DNA from 2 places in the Paraburkholderia sp. FT54 genome. Region 2 is predicted to be linked to the other one. Evidence: riboswitches for the same ligand, from Rfam matches in the RefSeq annotation. Region 2 holds a riboswitch; the other holds the start of a gene.
The links. Region 2 has a riboswitch for glycine ahead of RI103_RS26295 (D-amino acid dehydrogenase). Riboswitches for the same ligand answer to the same signal wherever they lie in the genome.
Positions count from the first base shown of each region.

Region 1 (7,640 bases), on a different replicon from region 2:
CGGACTCGGCCTCGTGCTCTTCGTCGTTGCACGGCGTGACGGTGATCGTGTCGCCCATGCCGTGTTCGGACCACAGCTTCTTCTCGAACAACTTCGGATTGTTCGCGATCACGTTGTTCGCGGCGGTCAGAATGCGCACCGTCGAGCGGTAGTTCTGCTCCAGCTTGATCAGATGCAGCTTCGGAAAATCCTTGCTGAGCTGCCCGAGATTTTCGAGCGTCGCGCCGCGCCAACCGTAGATCGCCTGATCGTCGTCGCCAACCGCCGTGAACGCCGCGCGCTTGCCGGCCAGCAGTTTCACCAGTTCGTACTGGCAGGCGTTGGTGTCCTGATACTCGTCGATCAGCAGATAGCGCAGCTTGTTCTGCCAGCGGTCGCGCACCTGCTCGTTCTTCTCGAAAAGTTCGGCGGGTAGACGAATCAGGTCGTCGAAATCGACTGCCTGATACGCGTGCAGTGTCGCCACGTAATTGCGGTAGACGATCGCGGCCTGGTGCTCGTCCTCGTTCGCGGCGATCGCGATCGCCTGCTCGGGCATGATCATGCCGTTCTTCCACAGCGAGATGATCGACTGGATCTTGCGGATGAAGCCTTTGTCCGTCGAGCCGACCTGCTCCTGGATCATGCCGAAGCAGTCGTCGGAATCCATGATCGAGAACTGCGGCTTCAGGCCGACGTGCTCCGCTTCCTGCCGCAGAATCTGCACGCCGAGCGAGTGGAACGTGCAAACCGTCAACTGATTGACGGGCACTTTGCGGCCTTCCTTGCCGGGCGTGGTGAGCGTCTTGCCTTCGAGCAGCTTGCCCACGCGCTCGCGCATTTCCAACGCGGCCTTGTTCGTGAACGTGACGGCGGCGATGTGGCGCGGCTCGAAGCCCTTGGCCTCGATCAGGTGCGCGATCTTCTGCGTGATCACGCGCGTCTTGCCGCTGCCGGCGCCGGCGAGCACGAGACACGGACCGTCAAGATAACGGACCGCTTCATTTTGAGCGGGGTTCAGGCCTGCGGACATCGTCTGTGGATGGGTAATGCGGTTGAAAGCAGCGGTTGAAAGCGGCGGTCGAGGGCGTAGCAGCGCAAATTCGCCAGCCGAAGGCCCGGGGGCATGCTGCGCGGTCCCGGCCGCTGGAACGGGCGCCCCGCGCGCTGCGAAGGTGGTCCGGCCCGCTGCGGTTCGCGCGAGAGCAGCGATGTTAACACGATTGTGCAGACGGATATCGGCGACGGACGCCCACCACGACGCTGACGGCCCACCCTCAGGACATGCCACAATTGCGGTGTTGCGCGCCGCCGCCGCGGTGGCAAAGCGGCGCGCCGATTTTGCAGGAAGACACGCATGTCCGCATCGCTGAAGATTGGATTGATGGGTTACGGTTTCGCCGGCGCGACCTTTCATGCGCCGGTGATCGAGCACTGCGGCCGCGCGAGCGTCGCCGCCATTGCCACGAGCCAGCCCGAGCGCGCGCTCGCCGACTATCCGCACACGAAAGTGGTGGCGGACCTCGACGCGCTGCTGGCGCTCGATGAACTCGACTGCATCGTGATCGCCACGCCGAACGACACGCACTTCGACCTGGCGCGCCGCACGCTGGAAGCGGGCAAGCACGTGGTGGTCGACAAGCCGGTCACGCTGAACGCCGCCGACGCGCACACGCTCGCCAATATCGCGCTCGCCCGAAGCAAACTCTTCATACCGTTCCACAACCGTCGCTGGGACGGCGATTTTCTGACCGTGCGCGATCTGCTCGCGAGCGGTGAATTGGGACGGATCACGCAATACGAATCGCATTTCGACCGATTCCGGCCGGAAGTGCGGCAGCGTTGGCGCGAGGAAGCGTCGCGAGGCGGCGGCTTGCTGCTCGACCTCGGGCCGCATCTGGTCGACCAGGCGCTGGCATTGTTTGGAGCGCCGCAGACCGTGTCGGCCACGGTGCGCAAGCATCGCGACGACGCCGGTGCGCCGGACTACGTGCATATCCAGCTCGGCTACGCTGAGTTCGAAGTGGTGTTGCACGCCAGTGCGTTGACGGCGCTGGTCGCGCCACGCTTCACCATCCACGGCACGCGCGGCAGCTATATGAAATACGGGCTCGATACCCAGGAAGATCAGTTGAAGGCGGGCCTGCGTCCGGGCGACGACGGCTTCGGCGCGGGCAACGCCGCAGGTGCGCTGCGCGTGCTGGAAGGCGATAAGGAAGTCGAGCGCGAGTTGCCGACGCGCAATGGCGATTACTCCGGGTTCTATATCGCGGTGGCCGACGCCATCCAGAATGGAGTGAAATTCCCGGTGAGCGCACAGGACGCTGTCGACGTAATGACGGTTATCGAGCTTGCCGGCCGTAGTTCGGAAGAAGGCATCCGGTTGCCGTTCGAGCGGATTCGCTGACTGCTTTGCCTGCGCGTCGAAACGGTCTGTGTACCTAAAACGGCACTCGCCACCCGCGCCGCGCAGGTCAAAACCCTGACACGCCCGAAAGGAACATAACGTTACAAATAACGCCGCGCCTCCGGTCAGCGCGTTGCGGCTGTCATCCGTTCCTACCCGGGTAGCACCGCAAACGACAATGACTTCCGGAGAGTCCATGCCCCGTACTATCCGCGCGCTCGCCGCGTGCGCCCTGCTCAGTTCTCTCGCCGCCTGTGTGGTGGCACCTCAGCCCGCGCCGGCGCCTCGTCCCAATCCGCAACAGATCGCGGATCAGCGGCTGCGTCAGGTCGACGGCCGCATCGACAATCTCAGCCGCCGGATCGATAACCGCGTCAGTCAAGGCTACTACCCGCCTCCGCAAGGCGGCGCGCTGCACCATCGCCTCGACGTGATCCGTCACGAAGCACACGACATGGCCGCGCAGCACGGCGGCGGACTGTCCAGCGACGAACAGCGCCTGCTGAATCAGGAACTGGACAACGCGGCACACGCCATAGGCGAATAATCGCTCCAGGTCCGGTATCGAAGTAGCACGAGCGCGGCCATCACGTCCCGCGCTTTTTTTGACAGGCATGAAGGCGGCCCGTCAACGTCCGCGCCGCTCGCGGGCCTTTATTTGACAAGCCCCCGGCCCTCGCGTACATTCGCCGCACGCGTCGGGAGAGCGCGCTGGCCGCTGGAAACCGCAGGCCGCGCCGCCGAAGGGGCACACCCGCAAACTCTCAGGCAAAAGGACCGACCGCGTCGAAAAACCCGCGTCCAGGCAACATCAAGGCACCGGTTTTTCGCACTCTGGAGAGCGGCAGTAGCCGTCTGCATCGTTTAATCGAGCGGATTCTGGCAGGCTGCCCACCGAAGGGGCGCGCGTTTCACCGTGGCACGTCAACGTGACCCCGGCAGCGCAATCTCTCAGGTATCGAGGACAGAGGGGTCATGCAGAACCACGCTCGCAGCCGCAAGGCCGCGAGGCGTAGCGCCGCATGGCCTTTTTCGTTTCGCGAGATGCCCGAGGCCCCATGACCGAACTCAAACACACCCCGCTCAACGCCACCCATCGCGCGCTCAATGCCCGCATGGTCGATTTCGGCGGCTGGGACATGCCCGTCAACTACGGCTCGCAGATCGACGAACACCGCGCCGTGCGCACCGACGCCGGCATGTTCGACGTCTCGCACATGTGCGTCGTCGATTTCACCGGCGAGCGCGTGCGCGCCTTCTTCGAATACGCGCTGGCGAACAACGTCGCCAAACTGCAAACGCCTGGCCGCGCGTTGTACTCCTGCCTGCTGAACCCGAATGGCGGCGTGATCGACGACCTGATCGTCTATTACTTCGGTGAAGATCACTTCCGTGTGGTCGTGAACGCCGGCACCGCTGACAAAGACATCGCCTGGTTCGGCCAACTCAACGCCGAAGGCGGCTTCGGCCTGACCATCACGCCGCGCCGCGACTTCGCGATCGTCGCGGTGCAAGGTCCGAACGCACGCGAAAAAGTCTGGCAAACCGTGCCGGCCGCGCGCGCCGCCACTGAGGCTCTGAAGCCCTTCAACGCCGCCCGCATCGAAGGCACGCCGTTCGGCGAATTGACCGTCGCCCGCACCGGCTACACCGGCGAAGACGGCTTCGAAATCATCGTCCCGGCGGATCACGTCGAAGCGCTGTGGAACGCATTGCAAGCCCAAGGCGTGCGCCCGGCCGGTCTCGGCGCGCGCGACACGCTGCGCCTCGAAGCCGGCATGAACCTGTACGGCCAGGACATGGACGACAACGTCTCGCCGCTCGACGCCGGTCTCGCCTGGACGGTCGACCTGACCTCGCCGCGCGACTTCGTCGGCAAGGGCAAGCTGGAAGCGGACGGTTCGCAGGCCGCGTTCGTCGGCCTGATCCTGCTGAAGGAAAACGGCAAGGCGGCGGGCGTGCTGCGTGCTCATCAGAAAGTGGTCACGCCGCAGGGCGAAGGCGAAATCACCAGCGGCACGTTTTCCCCGACCATGCAGGAATCGATCGCCTTCGCGCGCGTGCCGAAGGGCGTGCAGCCGGGCGACACCGTTCACGTTCAGATTCGTGACAAAAACGTTCCTGCAAGCGTGGTAAAACTGCCGTTCGTGCGCAATGGCAAAGTGCTCGCGGTTTAAGCAAACCGGCGCGTGCGCAAACCTTCACGAGAAAACGCCGGGCCGCCCCAAGTTTTCTTGTTCCCTCTGAGACGGCCTGGCGCGAAGCGACAGGTTGGAGGGCCCTTTTTAGTTACTACCGAATCACACCGCATAGGAGCATCCGATGAGCATCCCGGCCGATCTGAAATACACCGAATCGCACGAATGGGTCCGCACCGAAGCGGACGGCACGCTGACGGTCGGCATCACCGACCACGCGCAGGAAGCGCTCGGCGATATCGTCTTCTTCGAAGTGCAGGAACTGGGCAAGACCGTCACGGCAGGCGACACCGTCGCTGTCATCGAGTCGGTAAAAGCCGCTTCGGATATTTACGCGCCGGTCTCGGGCGAGATCATCGAAGCCAACACCGCCGTGGCCGACACGCCTGATTCGGTCAACACCGCGCCGTACGAAAGCTGGCTCTTCAAGATCAAGCCGGCCGCGGACGCCACGCAAGACCGTCTGATCGACGCCGACGCGTACACCAAATCCATCGGCGCCTGAATTTACCTTTACGTTTAACCCGACAGGTGCGGTGTCCTTTTCGAACGGACAGCCGCACCGCCAGGAACACCCATGAAGCTCGAACACCCGGATCGTCTGATGAACCGCACTCCTCTCTCGCTCGCCGCGCTCGAAGTGCATGACGCCTTCGCTGAACGGCACATCGGCCCGGACACGGCCGACCAGCAAGCGATGCTCGAAGCTCTCGGCTTCGCGTCGCGCGCGGCGCTGATCGACGCCGTCATTCCGAAGACGATCCGCCGCGCCGAAACGCTGCCGCTCGGCCCCTTCACGCAACCGAAGAGCGAAGCGGAAGCGCTCGCCGCGCTGCGCGAACTCGCGGACAAGAACCAGGTGTTCCGCTCCTACATCGGGCAGGGCTATTACAACGCGCACACGCCGACGGTGATCCTGCGTAACGTGCTGGAAAATCCGGCGTGGTACACCGCGTACACGCCGTATCAGCCGGAAATCTCGCAAGGCCGTCTGGAAGCGCTGCTGAACTTCCAGCAGATGATCGTCGACCTGACGGGTCTGGCGATCTCGAATGCGTCGCTGCTCGACGAAGCCACGGCCGCGGCTGAGGCGATGACGCTGCTGCAACGCATCGGCAAGCCGAAGTCGAACGTGTTCTACGTGGCCGACGACGTGCTGCCGCAAACCATCGAAGTGGTAAAGACGCGCGCCACGCCGGTCGGCATCGAAGTGAAAGTGGGCCCGGCCGCGGAAGCGGCGAACGCGAATGCGTTCGGCGTGCTGCTGCAATATCCGGGCGTGAACGGCGACGTGCGCGACTATCGCGCGCTCACCGATGCGATCCATGCTGCGGGCGGCCACGTGGTGGTTGCCGCCGACCTGCTCGCGCTGACCGTGCTCACGCCGCCGGGCGAATGGGGCGCGGACGTGGCCGTCGGCAATACGCAGCGTTTCGGCGTGCCGGTTGGCTTCGGCGGCCCGCATGCTGCTTACCTCGCCGTGCGCGACGAATTCAAGCGCCAGATGCCGGGCCGCCTCGTCGGCGTGACCGTCGACGCGCAAGGCAACCCCGCGCTGCGTCTCGCGCTGCAAACGCGCGAACAGCATATCCGCCGCGAGAAGGCCACCTCGAACGTGTGTACCGCGCAAGCGCTGCTCGCGATCATGGCCAGCATGTACGCCGTCTATCACGGCCCGCACGGTCTGAAGACGATCGCGCTGCGCGTGAACCGCATCGCCGCGTTGCTGGCCGAAGGCGCGAAGCAACTTGGCTATAAGCTCGTCAACGAAACTTTCTTCGACACACTTACTTTCGACACCGGCGCGCGCACGCAAGCGCTGCTCGACGCCGCTACCGCCAAGCGCATCAATCTGCGTCGAGTAAGCGCCACGCAAGTGGGCCTGTCGATCGACGAAACCACGACACGCCACGATCTCGCCGATCTGCTCGCCGTGTTCGCGCAAGCGGCTTTCACCAGCGACGTGCCGCAAGTCGACGCACTCGACGCCAAGCTCGCGGCGTCGAACACCGCATCGGTGCCGGCCGCGCTCGAACGCACCAGCACGTACCTCACGCACCATGTGTTCAACCGTCATCATTCGGAAACGGAAATGCTGCGCTATCTGCGCAGCCTGTCCGACAAGGACCTCGCCCTCGACCGTTCGATGATCCCACTCGGCTCGTGCACGATGAAGCTGAACGCGACCTCGGAAATGCTGCCGGTCACGTGGCCTGAATTCGGCCAGATCCATCCGTTCGCGCCGGCTGAGCAAACCGTCGGCTACCGCGAAATGATCGATCAGCTCGAAGAGATGCTGGTCGCGGCCACTGGCTACGCGGCCGTGTCGCTGCAGCCGAACGCCGGCTCGCAAGGCGAATACGCCGGCCTGTTGATCATCCACGCGTATCACGCGTCGCGCGGTGAAGCGCATCGTAACGTCTGCCTGATTCCCGCTTCGGCACATGGCACGAATCCGGCGTCGGCGCAGATGGCCGGCATGCAGGTGGTCGTGGTGGCCTGCGACGCGCAAGGCAACGTCGATATCGAAGACCTGAAGAAGAAAGCCGATCAGCACGCCGACAAACTCGCGGCGATCATGATCACGTATCCGTCCACGCATGGCGTGTTCGAACAGAACGTGCGCGAAATCTGCGAGATCGTGCACGCGCACGGCGGCCAGGTGTATGTGGACGGCGCGAACATGAACGCGATGGTCGGCCTGACCGCGCCGGGCCAGTTCGGCGGCGACGTCTCGCACCTGAATCTGCACAAGACTTTCTGCATTCCGCACGGCGGCGGCGGACCGGGCGTCGGTCCGGTTGCGGTCGGCGCGCATCTCGCGCAGTTCCTGCCGAACCAGATCTCGTCGGGCTATGAACGCGCGCCGAACGGCATCGGCGCGGTGTCGGGCGCACCGTACGGCTCGGCCTCGATCCTGCCGATCTCGTGGATGTACATCGCTATGATGGGCGCTAAGAATCTCACCGCCGCGACCGAAACCGCGATTCTCAACGCGAACTACGTCGCCAGGAAACTCGCGCCGCACTATCCGGTGCTGTATTCGGGTCCGGGCG
Region 1 covers NZ_CP134195.1:78,380-86,019, reverse strand. The annotation lists gene RI103_RS00350 (UvrD-helicase domain-containing protein) at 1-1,012, opposite strand, end outside; gene RI103_RS00345 (oxidoreductase) at 1,337-2,386, shown strand; gene RI103_RS00340 (hypothetical protein) at 2,583-2,933, shown strand; glycine riboswitch at 3,076-3,177, shown strand; glycine riboswitch at 3,211-3,364, shown strand; gene gcvT (glycine cleavage system aminomethyltransferase GcvT) at 3,445-4,563, shown strand; gene gcvH (glycine cleavage system protein GcvH) at 4,709-5,089, shown strand; gene gcvP (aminomethyl-transferring glycine dehydrogenase) at 5,162-7,640, shown strand, end outside.
Region 1: linked by a shared signal. The riboswitch ahead of gcvT (glycine cleavage system aminomethyltransferase GcvT) and the one ahead of RI103_RS26295 (D-amino acid dehydrogenase) in region 2 are both predicted to bind glycine.

Region 2 (7,640 bases):
ACGACGGCGCGAGCGTCGGCTTTGTCATGCCGTGTGGCGTCGGCGAGAGTGAAGCGTTCTGGCGCGGCAAAGTGCTTTCTTCGCTGCGTGCAGGCGGGCTGGTGCTATTGGTTGCGCGCCGCGGCGAGGCGATTGCGGGCACCGTGCAACTGGACTACGACACGATGCCCAATCAGCGGCATCGCGCCGAGGTGCGCAAGCTGCTGGTCCATCCGGGCTTGCGCCGGCAAGGCATCGCGCGGGCGCTGATGACGGAACTCGAACGTCGTGCGCATGCCTTGCAGCGCAGCCTGCTTACGCTCGACACCCGCACCGGCGACCACGCCGAGCCGCTCTATACCGGACTGGGTTACCGGACGGCCGGCGTGATCCCGGGCTACGCGCGTGGCACGCATAGCCAGGAGTACGACGCGACCACCATCATGTACAAGGCGCTGTGACGAGCGTGCGGACCGGCTGCTACACGTCAGGCCGTTCGTGAATACTTGAACGTGCCCTGCGCGCTGGCGATCAGCAGCGTGCCGTCCACCCACGCCTCGCCGCGCGAGAAGAAAATCGAGCGGCCCGCGCGCTCCAGATAACCCTTGGCGGTGACCGATTCGCCGAGTCCCTTGTCGAGATAGTTGGTGGTCAGCGACAGCGTGAAGGCATGCCGTGCCGGCTCGCCGCTTGCCGCAAAGAGTCCGGCATAACCTGCCGCCGCGTCGAGCAGCGTGGCGATCGCGCCGCCTTGCAGCACGCCCTGGCGATTGAGCTTGCTCGCATCGATCGGCATGAGCAGTTCGGCGTAACCGTCGCGCCATTGCGTCAAACGCACGCCGAGCGATTCGAGAAACGGGTTGTCGATGGGAAAGTCGGACATGGACAGGCCTTTGTGTTCGAGGTGAGCAATGCCGGGCGCGCGGGGCGCGCGCCAATGGCGCGTAGTCAGCATACCAGGGTTCACGGCTGGCCATCTGCCGGAGCGGCGCGTGACAGCGTCGGCTCGCTCTGTCTGCTTGCCTGTGTGCGTGGCTCGATGCACTCGCTATCGGCCGCGATCCGCCCGCTTTGCCGGCCCGCTTGCCCGCTCTCAGGCACAATCGGTTTTTCGCCGCGCTTGCGGCCCGAGCCCTGTCCGCCCCGCACCCAACTGCCTCGATGAGTTCGACCCCTCCCACCGACGGCGCGCCGCACTGGCAGCGCAATCTCTATGTCTGCCTGTTCGGCTCGTTCACGACCATCGTCGCGATGACCCTGCTGCTGCCCTTCCTGCCGCTCTATGTGAAACAACTCGGCGTCGATACGGACGCGGCCGCCGTGCAATGGTCCGGCGTCGCGTTCGGCGCGACGTTCCTCGCCGCCGCGCTAGTCTCGCCGCTGTGGGGGCGCATGGCCGACCGTTACGGACGCAAGCTGATCCTGATTCGCGCGAGCCTTGGCATGGCCGTCGTGATGTCCTTGCTCGGACTCGCGCAGAATGTCTGGCAACTGGTGGGGCTGCGTTTTCTGGCGGGGCTGGTCGGCGGCTATTCATCGGGCGCCACCGTGATGATCGCCACGCAGACGCCGCGCTCACGCACCGGCTGGGCACTCGGCACGCTGGCCTCGGGGGTGATGGCGGGCAGTCTCGTCGGCCCGCTGGTGGGCGGCGCCTTGCCGCCGCTGATCGGCATCCGCAACACGTTTTTCATTGCGGGCGCGATGATCTTCTGCGCGTTCATCGCGACCACGCTGCTCGTCAAGGAGCAACCGGTCGAGCGCACGCGCGGCCAACCGCACGAGACGGATGCGCCTACCGGCTGGGCCAGCGTGCCCGACCGGCGGCCCGTGCTGGCGATGCTGTTCACCGCCGGCTTGCTGATGTTCGCCAACATGTCGATCGAGCCGATCATCACCGTGTATGTCAGCCAACTCGTGCACGACGCAAGGCACGTCACGCTGGTGTCGGGCTTCGTGATGTCGGCCTCGGCGCTCGGCAGCGTGCTGGCGGCCTCGCGTGTCGGGCGTCTGGCCGACCGGATTGGCACGCCCAAGGTGATTGTGGCGTGCCTCGCCGTGTGCGCGGCCTTGCTGGTGCCACAGGCGTTCGTCACGAGCGGCTGGCAACTGGTGGTGCTGCGCTTTCTGATGGGACTCGCACTGGCCGGGCTGTTGCCGTCGATCACGAGCGTGATCCGGCATAGCGTGCCCGACCGCTCCGCCGGCTACATTCTCGGCTATGCGACCTCTGCGAACTACGCGGGACAGGTGGCGGGGCCGCTCGCGGGCGGCTTTGCGGGCGCGCATTTCGGCATGCAGGCGGTGTTTCTCATCACCAGCGCGTTGATGCTATGCGGGGCGCTGTTCAACGGCTGGGTGTTCAGAGGCTCGGGTGCGGCGCGCGGCGGATAGCGCGCCTCGAAAAACTCAACGGTGCGAGTCGAGCGCGATGCGTACCGCGAGTCCGGCGAGCACGAGGCCCATGGTGAAGAGCTTGCGGCGGCTGTTCGGGCGCGCCACTGCAAAGCACCGCTTGCGCAGTGCAGTGCAGCGCAGGAAACACTTGCGGTAAAAATCTTTGAACGGTATTGTCGAGCCGTTCTGCAATGCAGCGCGGGAGAGATCGTCAGACGTACGTGACGACGCCGACGGAGCAACCGCCCCGGAAACTCTCAGGCAAAAGGACCGCGCGGCAGGAACATCTGGAGAGCGGCGCATGGGCAAGACCCTGTGCGCCCACCGAAGGGGATTCCCCGCACACGGCTCGCATCGGGTCAGGCTGCCGCAGGGAAGAAACTCTCAGGTACATGGACAGATGGGGCATCGACGCCGGTTTCGACACGAAATCGACACCGGTGATGCTCAACTACTCTGGACCATGTCATGTCACGAATCGCCATTATCGGCGCCGGCATTACCGGCGTCACGACTGCTCACGCCCTCGCGCAGCGCGGCCATCACGTCACCGTCTTCGAGCGCCATCGCTATGCGGCGATGGAGACTTCCTTTGCCAACGGCGGCCAGTTGTCCGCCAGCAATGCCGAAGTCTGGAACAGCGCCGCCACCGTCATGAAGGGCCTGCGCTGGATGCTCACGCGCGACGCTCCGCTGCTGCTCAATCCCATGCCCACCTGGCACAAGTACTCGTGGATGGGCGAATTCCTGCGGCAGATTCCGCACTACCGGGCGAATACGGTCGAGACCGTGCGGCTCGCGATTGCCGCGCGCGAGCATCTGTTTTCGATCGCCAGTGCCGAAGGCATCGACTTCGACCTGGAGCGGCGCGGCATTCTGCACATCTACAAGACCCGCAAGGAATTCGACGCCGCGAGCAAGGTGAACGAACTGCTGCGCGAAGGCGGGCTCGACCGCAACCCGGTGACGGCGAGCGAGCTGCATGGCATCGAGCCCACGCTGCACGGCGATTTTTACGGCGGCTTTTTCACGCCGTCCGATTCGACTGGCGACATTCACAAGTTCACACGCGGGCTCGCTCAGGCGTGTGTGCGGCATGGTGTCGAGTTTCACTACGACGCGCAGATCACCTCGATCGAGCAGCCCGCCGAGGGCCGCTTTACGTTGATGGTCGATCTCGAAGGCGAGTCGCAACGCTTCGCGTTCGAGCGGATCGTCGTGTGCGCGGGCGTGAAGAGCCGCGACTTCGCGGCGATGCTGGGCGACCACGTGAACATCTACCCCGTCAAAGGCTATTCGATCACGGTCTGTCTCGACGACGAACTCAGCCAGCAGCGCGCGCCGTGGGTAAGCCTGCTCGACGACAGCGCGAAGATCGTCACGAGCCGGCTGGGCGTGGATCGTTTTCGCGTGGCGGGCACGGCCGAGATCAACGGCTTCAACCGCGATATCCGTTCAGATCGCATCGCGCCGCTGGTGGACTGGACGCGGCGCTATTTTCCCGAGGTGTCGACCTCACGCGTGATTCCGTGGGCCGGCTTGCGGCCGATGCTGCCGAGCATGTTGCCCAGGGTGGGCCGGGGGAAACGGCTCGGCGTCTTCTACAACACCGGGCATGGGCATCTGGGCTGGACGTTGTCGGCTGCGACGGCGCAGGTGTTGGCGGGCGCGATCCAGTAGCGCTTGCTGACCGGGTTTTGCGAGCGGCGGCAGCGTGACGTCACCGCTGCCGCCGTCGAATGCAAAATTCGCCACTTCTGCTAGTGTTCTCCCCATACGTATCACTTCCGTGGAGGACTCCATGCCACACGCCGATGCCGCAAAACCGAAAGCAGGCAACGCACGCCTGAGCGATGCGCAGATCGCCGCGGAGGCGACGCAGCGTCTCGCCTGGGACGCAGCAGTCCCCGAACACGCCGTAAAAGTGCACGTCTCGCGCGGCCGCATCACCTTGCGCGGCGAGTTGCAACGCGATCAGCAACGCGCCGCGGCGCTCGAAGACGTGACACGTCTCTTCGGCGTGACAGGCGTATCGGACCGCACCGTCGTCAAGGCTAAATGAAGGTCAGCGCATCTGCGTCTGCGTTTGCCGCAACAGCGCACGGCAATGCCGCGCAATCTGCTTCTCCTCTTCAGTGTGAATCGTCCTCACCTTGCCCGCCGGATCGTTTTCCGTTAGACCCATGAAAGCGAGCCCGTCGCATACGCGTTTGCGAATCTCCTGGCTGTGCTCGCCGATGCCGCCGGTAAACACCAGCAAATCGATTCCACCGAGCAACGCCGCATAACCGCCGATGGTCTTGCGCACGGCGGTCGTGAACGCATCGAGTGCCAGCGACGCATCCGCATCGCCCGCCGCAGCGCGTTTTTCCAGCGCTTGCATATCGCTTTCGCCATCCGCGTAGCCGGCGAGACCGCTCTGGCGATTCAGCAGTGTCTCCAATGCGCCGGCATCGAGCTTTTCCACGCGCATCAGATACAGCAGCACGCCCGGGTCGAGGTCGCCGCTGCGCGTGCCCATCGGCACGCCACCGGTCGGCGTCAACCCCATCGACGTATCGATCGATTTGCCCTCGCGCAGCGCGCACACGCTCGAACCGTTGCCGAGATGCGCGAACACCGCGCGCGCCGGCAGGTCCGCGCCAAGCCGCGTCACCAGCGATTCGTACGACAGCCCGTGAAAGCCGTAGCGCATCACGCCGGCTTGCGCATAACGGCGCGGCAACGCGAGGTGCGCCGCACGTGGAGGTAAGGTGGCGTGAAACGCTGTATCGAAACAGGCGAAATGCGGCGCGTCGCCGAAAATCTTCTGCGCCTCGTCGATCAACGCGAGCGCCGGCGGAATATGCAGCGGCGCAAAATGCACGGCATCCTGCAATTGACGGCGCACGTCGGCGGTAATGCGCTGATGCGTGCGCAGATGCGGTCCGCCATGCACCACCCGATGCCCCACCGCCGAAGGCCGCGCATGGTGCTGTTGCGTGAGCACCTGCGCGAGCTTTTGCAACGCATCGGTCTGCGATTCGAGCACGCGCTCCTGCTGCACCAGCACGCGGCCATCGGGCGCCTTGATCCGCAGGCTGCCGTCGTCGCGCGCGATGCCTTCGGCGCTGCCTTCCAGCAACAGGGATTCGTCATCGCCCGCATGCCTGAACAGCCCGAACTTCAGCGACGACGAACCGCTGTTCAACACCAGAATCGTTCGATCTTCAGCGCGGTCTTCAGTGTGCATGGCCATGCCTCGCTCAGCCTTTCCACGTCCAGTTGCGGATTTCTTCCTTGTCGATGCCCTCGGCATGCGCATACGCCAGATGCTCGATGATCTGGCCACGCAGCCATTCCTTCGCATGGTCGCCGACGCCGCGCAGCTTCGGCACGCGATCGATCACGTCGATCGCCAGCGAAAACCGGTCGACCTGGTTGATTATCGCCAATTCGAGCGGCGTATTGATGTTGCCCTTCTCGTGATAGCCATGCACATGCAGGTTGTCGTGATTCGTGCGGTTATAGGTCAGCTTGTGAACCAGCGACGCATACGAGTGGAAGTTGAAAATCACCGGCTTGGTCGTGGTGAACAACGAATCGAAATCGCGGCTGGACAGGCCGTGCGGATGCGCATGCTCGGGCATCAGGCGGAACAGGTCGACCACATTGACAAAGCGGATCTTCAGGTCGGCGAACTGCTCCTTCAGAATCTGTACGGCGGCGAGCGCCTCCATGGTCGCGATGTCGCCCGCGCAGGCCATCACCACGTCGGGCTCGACGCCGTGATCCGTCGACGCCCAGTCCCAGATGCCGATGCCCTTGGTGCAATGCGTGACCGCCGAGTCCATGTCGAGGTACTGCAGATGCGGCTGCTTGTCGGCGACGATCACGTTGACGTAATCGCGCGAACGCAGGCAATGATCGGCGACGCTCAGCAGACAGTTCGCATCCGGCGGCAGATAAATGCGCACCACGTCTGGGCTTTTATTCGTGACGACATCGAGAAAGCCGGGATCCTGGTGCGTGAAGCCGTTGTGATCCTGACGCCATACGAGCGAGGTGATCAGCAGGTTGATCGACGGCACCGGTTGCCGCCAGCCGAGATCGCGCTTGGCCTTCTCCAGCCACTTGGCGTGCTGGTTGAACATGGAATCGATCACGTGGACGAACGCTTCGTACGTGGCGAACAGACCGTGACGGCCGGTCAGCACATAGCCTTCGAACCAGCCTTCGAGCGTGTGTTCGCTGAGCATTTCCATCACGCGGCCGTCCACCGCGAGTTCGCCGCCGTCCGCGTCGCCCGGCTCGGTTTGCGCGAGCCAGGTTTTTTCGGAGGCTTCGTAGATGGCGGTCAGCTTGTTGCTCGCGGTCTCGTCAGGGCCGAACACACGGAAGTTCGTCATGTTGTTGCGCATCACGTCGCGCAGGAATTTGCCGAGCGCCTCGGTCGGCGACATGTACGAGCGGCCCGGCTTTTTCACTGCCACCGCGTAATCGCGAAACGGCGGCATGTCGAGCGTCTTGCAGAGCAAGCCGCCGTTCGCATGCGGATTGGCGCTGATGCGGCGCGCGCCTTCAGGGGCGAGTTCGCGCAGTTCCGCTACCAGGCGCCCTGCTTCGTCGAACAGCGTCTCGGGCCCGTAACTGCGCAGCCAGTTTTCCACCAGCTTCAGGCTCTTGCCGTTGGTCACCGGATCGAGCACGGGCACCTGATGCGCGCGCCACGAACCTTCCACCTCGTGCCCGTCGACTTCCTTCGGACCGGTCCAACCTTTCGGCGAACGCAGCACGATCATCGGCCAGCGCGGCCGTGACGCGTCGTTGCTGTCGCGCGCGCGCTGCTGGATCGCGCGGATTTCGCCGACGCACTGTTCGAGCGTCGCCGCCATCTGCTGATGCATGACGGCGGGATCGTCGCCTTCGACGAAATACGGTTTGTGGCCGTAGCCGGTCAGCAACGCTTCGAGTTCCTCGCGGGGAATGCGCGCGAGGATGGTCGGATTGGCGATCTTGTAGCCGTTCAGATGCAGCACCGGCAACACTGCACCGTCGCGGATCGGATTGAGGAATTTGTTCGAGTGCCACGAGGTGGCGAGCGGGCCCGTTTCCGCTTCGCCGTCGCCGATCATCACGGCGACGATCAGATCGGGATTGTCGAATGCGGCGCCGTAACCGTGCGACAGGCTATAGCCGAGTTCGCCGCCTTCGTGAATCGAGCCGGGCGTCTCGGGTGTGCAATGCGAACCGATGCCGCCAGGAAACGAGAACTGCCGGAAGAA
Region 2 covers NZ_CP134196.1:1,500,198-1,507,837, reverse strand. The annotation lists gene RI103_RS26310 (GNAT family N-acetyltransferase) at 1-440, shown strand, start outside; gene RI103_RS26305 (PaaI family thioesterase) at 467-862, opposite strand; gene RI103_RS26300 (MFS transporter) at 1,141-2,373, shown strand; glycine riboswitch at 2,566-2,659, shown strand; gene RI103_RS26295 (D-amino acid dehydrogenase) at 2,845-4,056, shown strand; gene RI103_RS26290 (BON domain-containing protein) at 4,178-4,438, shown strand; gene RI103_RS26285 (acetate/propionate family kinase) at 4,442-5,608, opposite strand; gene RI103_RS26280 (phosphoketolase family protein) at 5,622-7,640, opposite strand, start outside.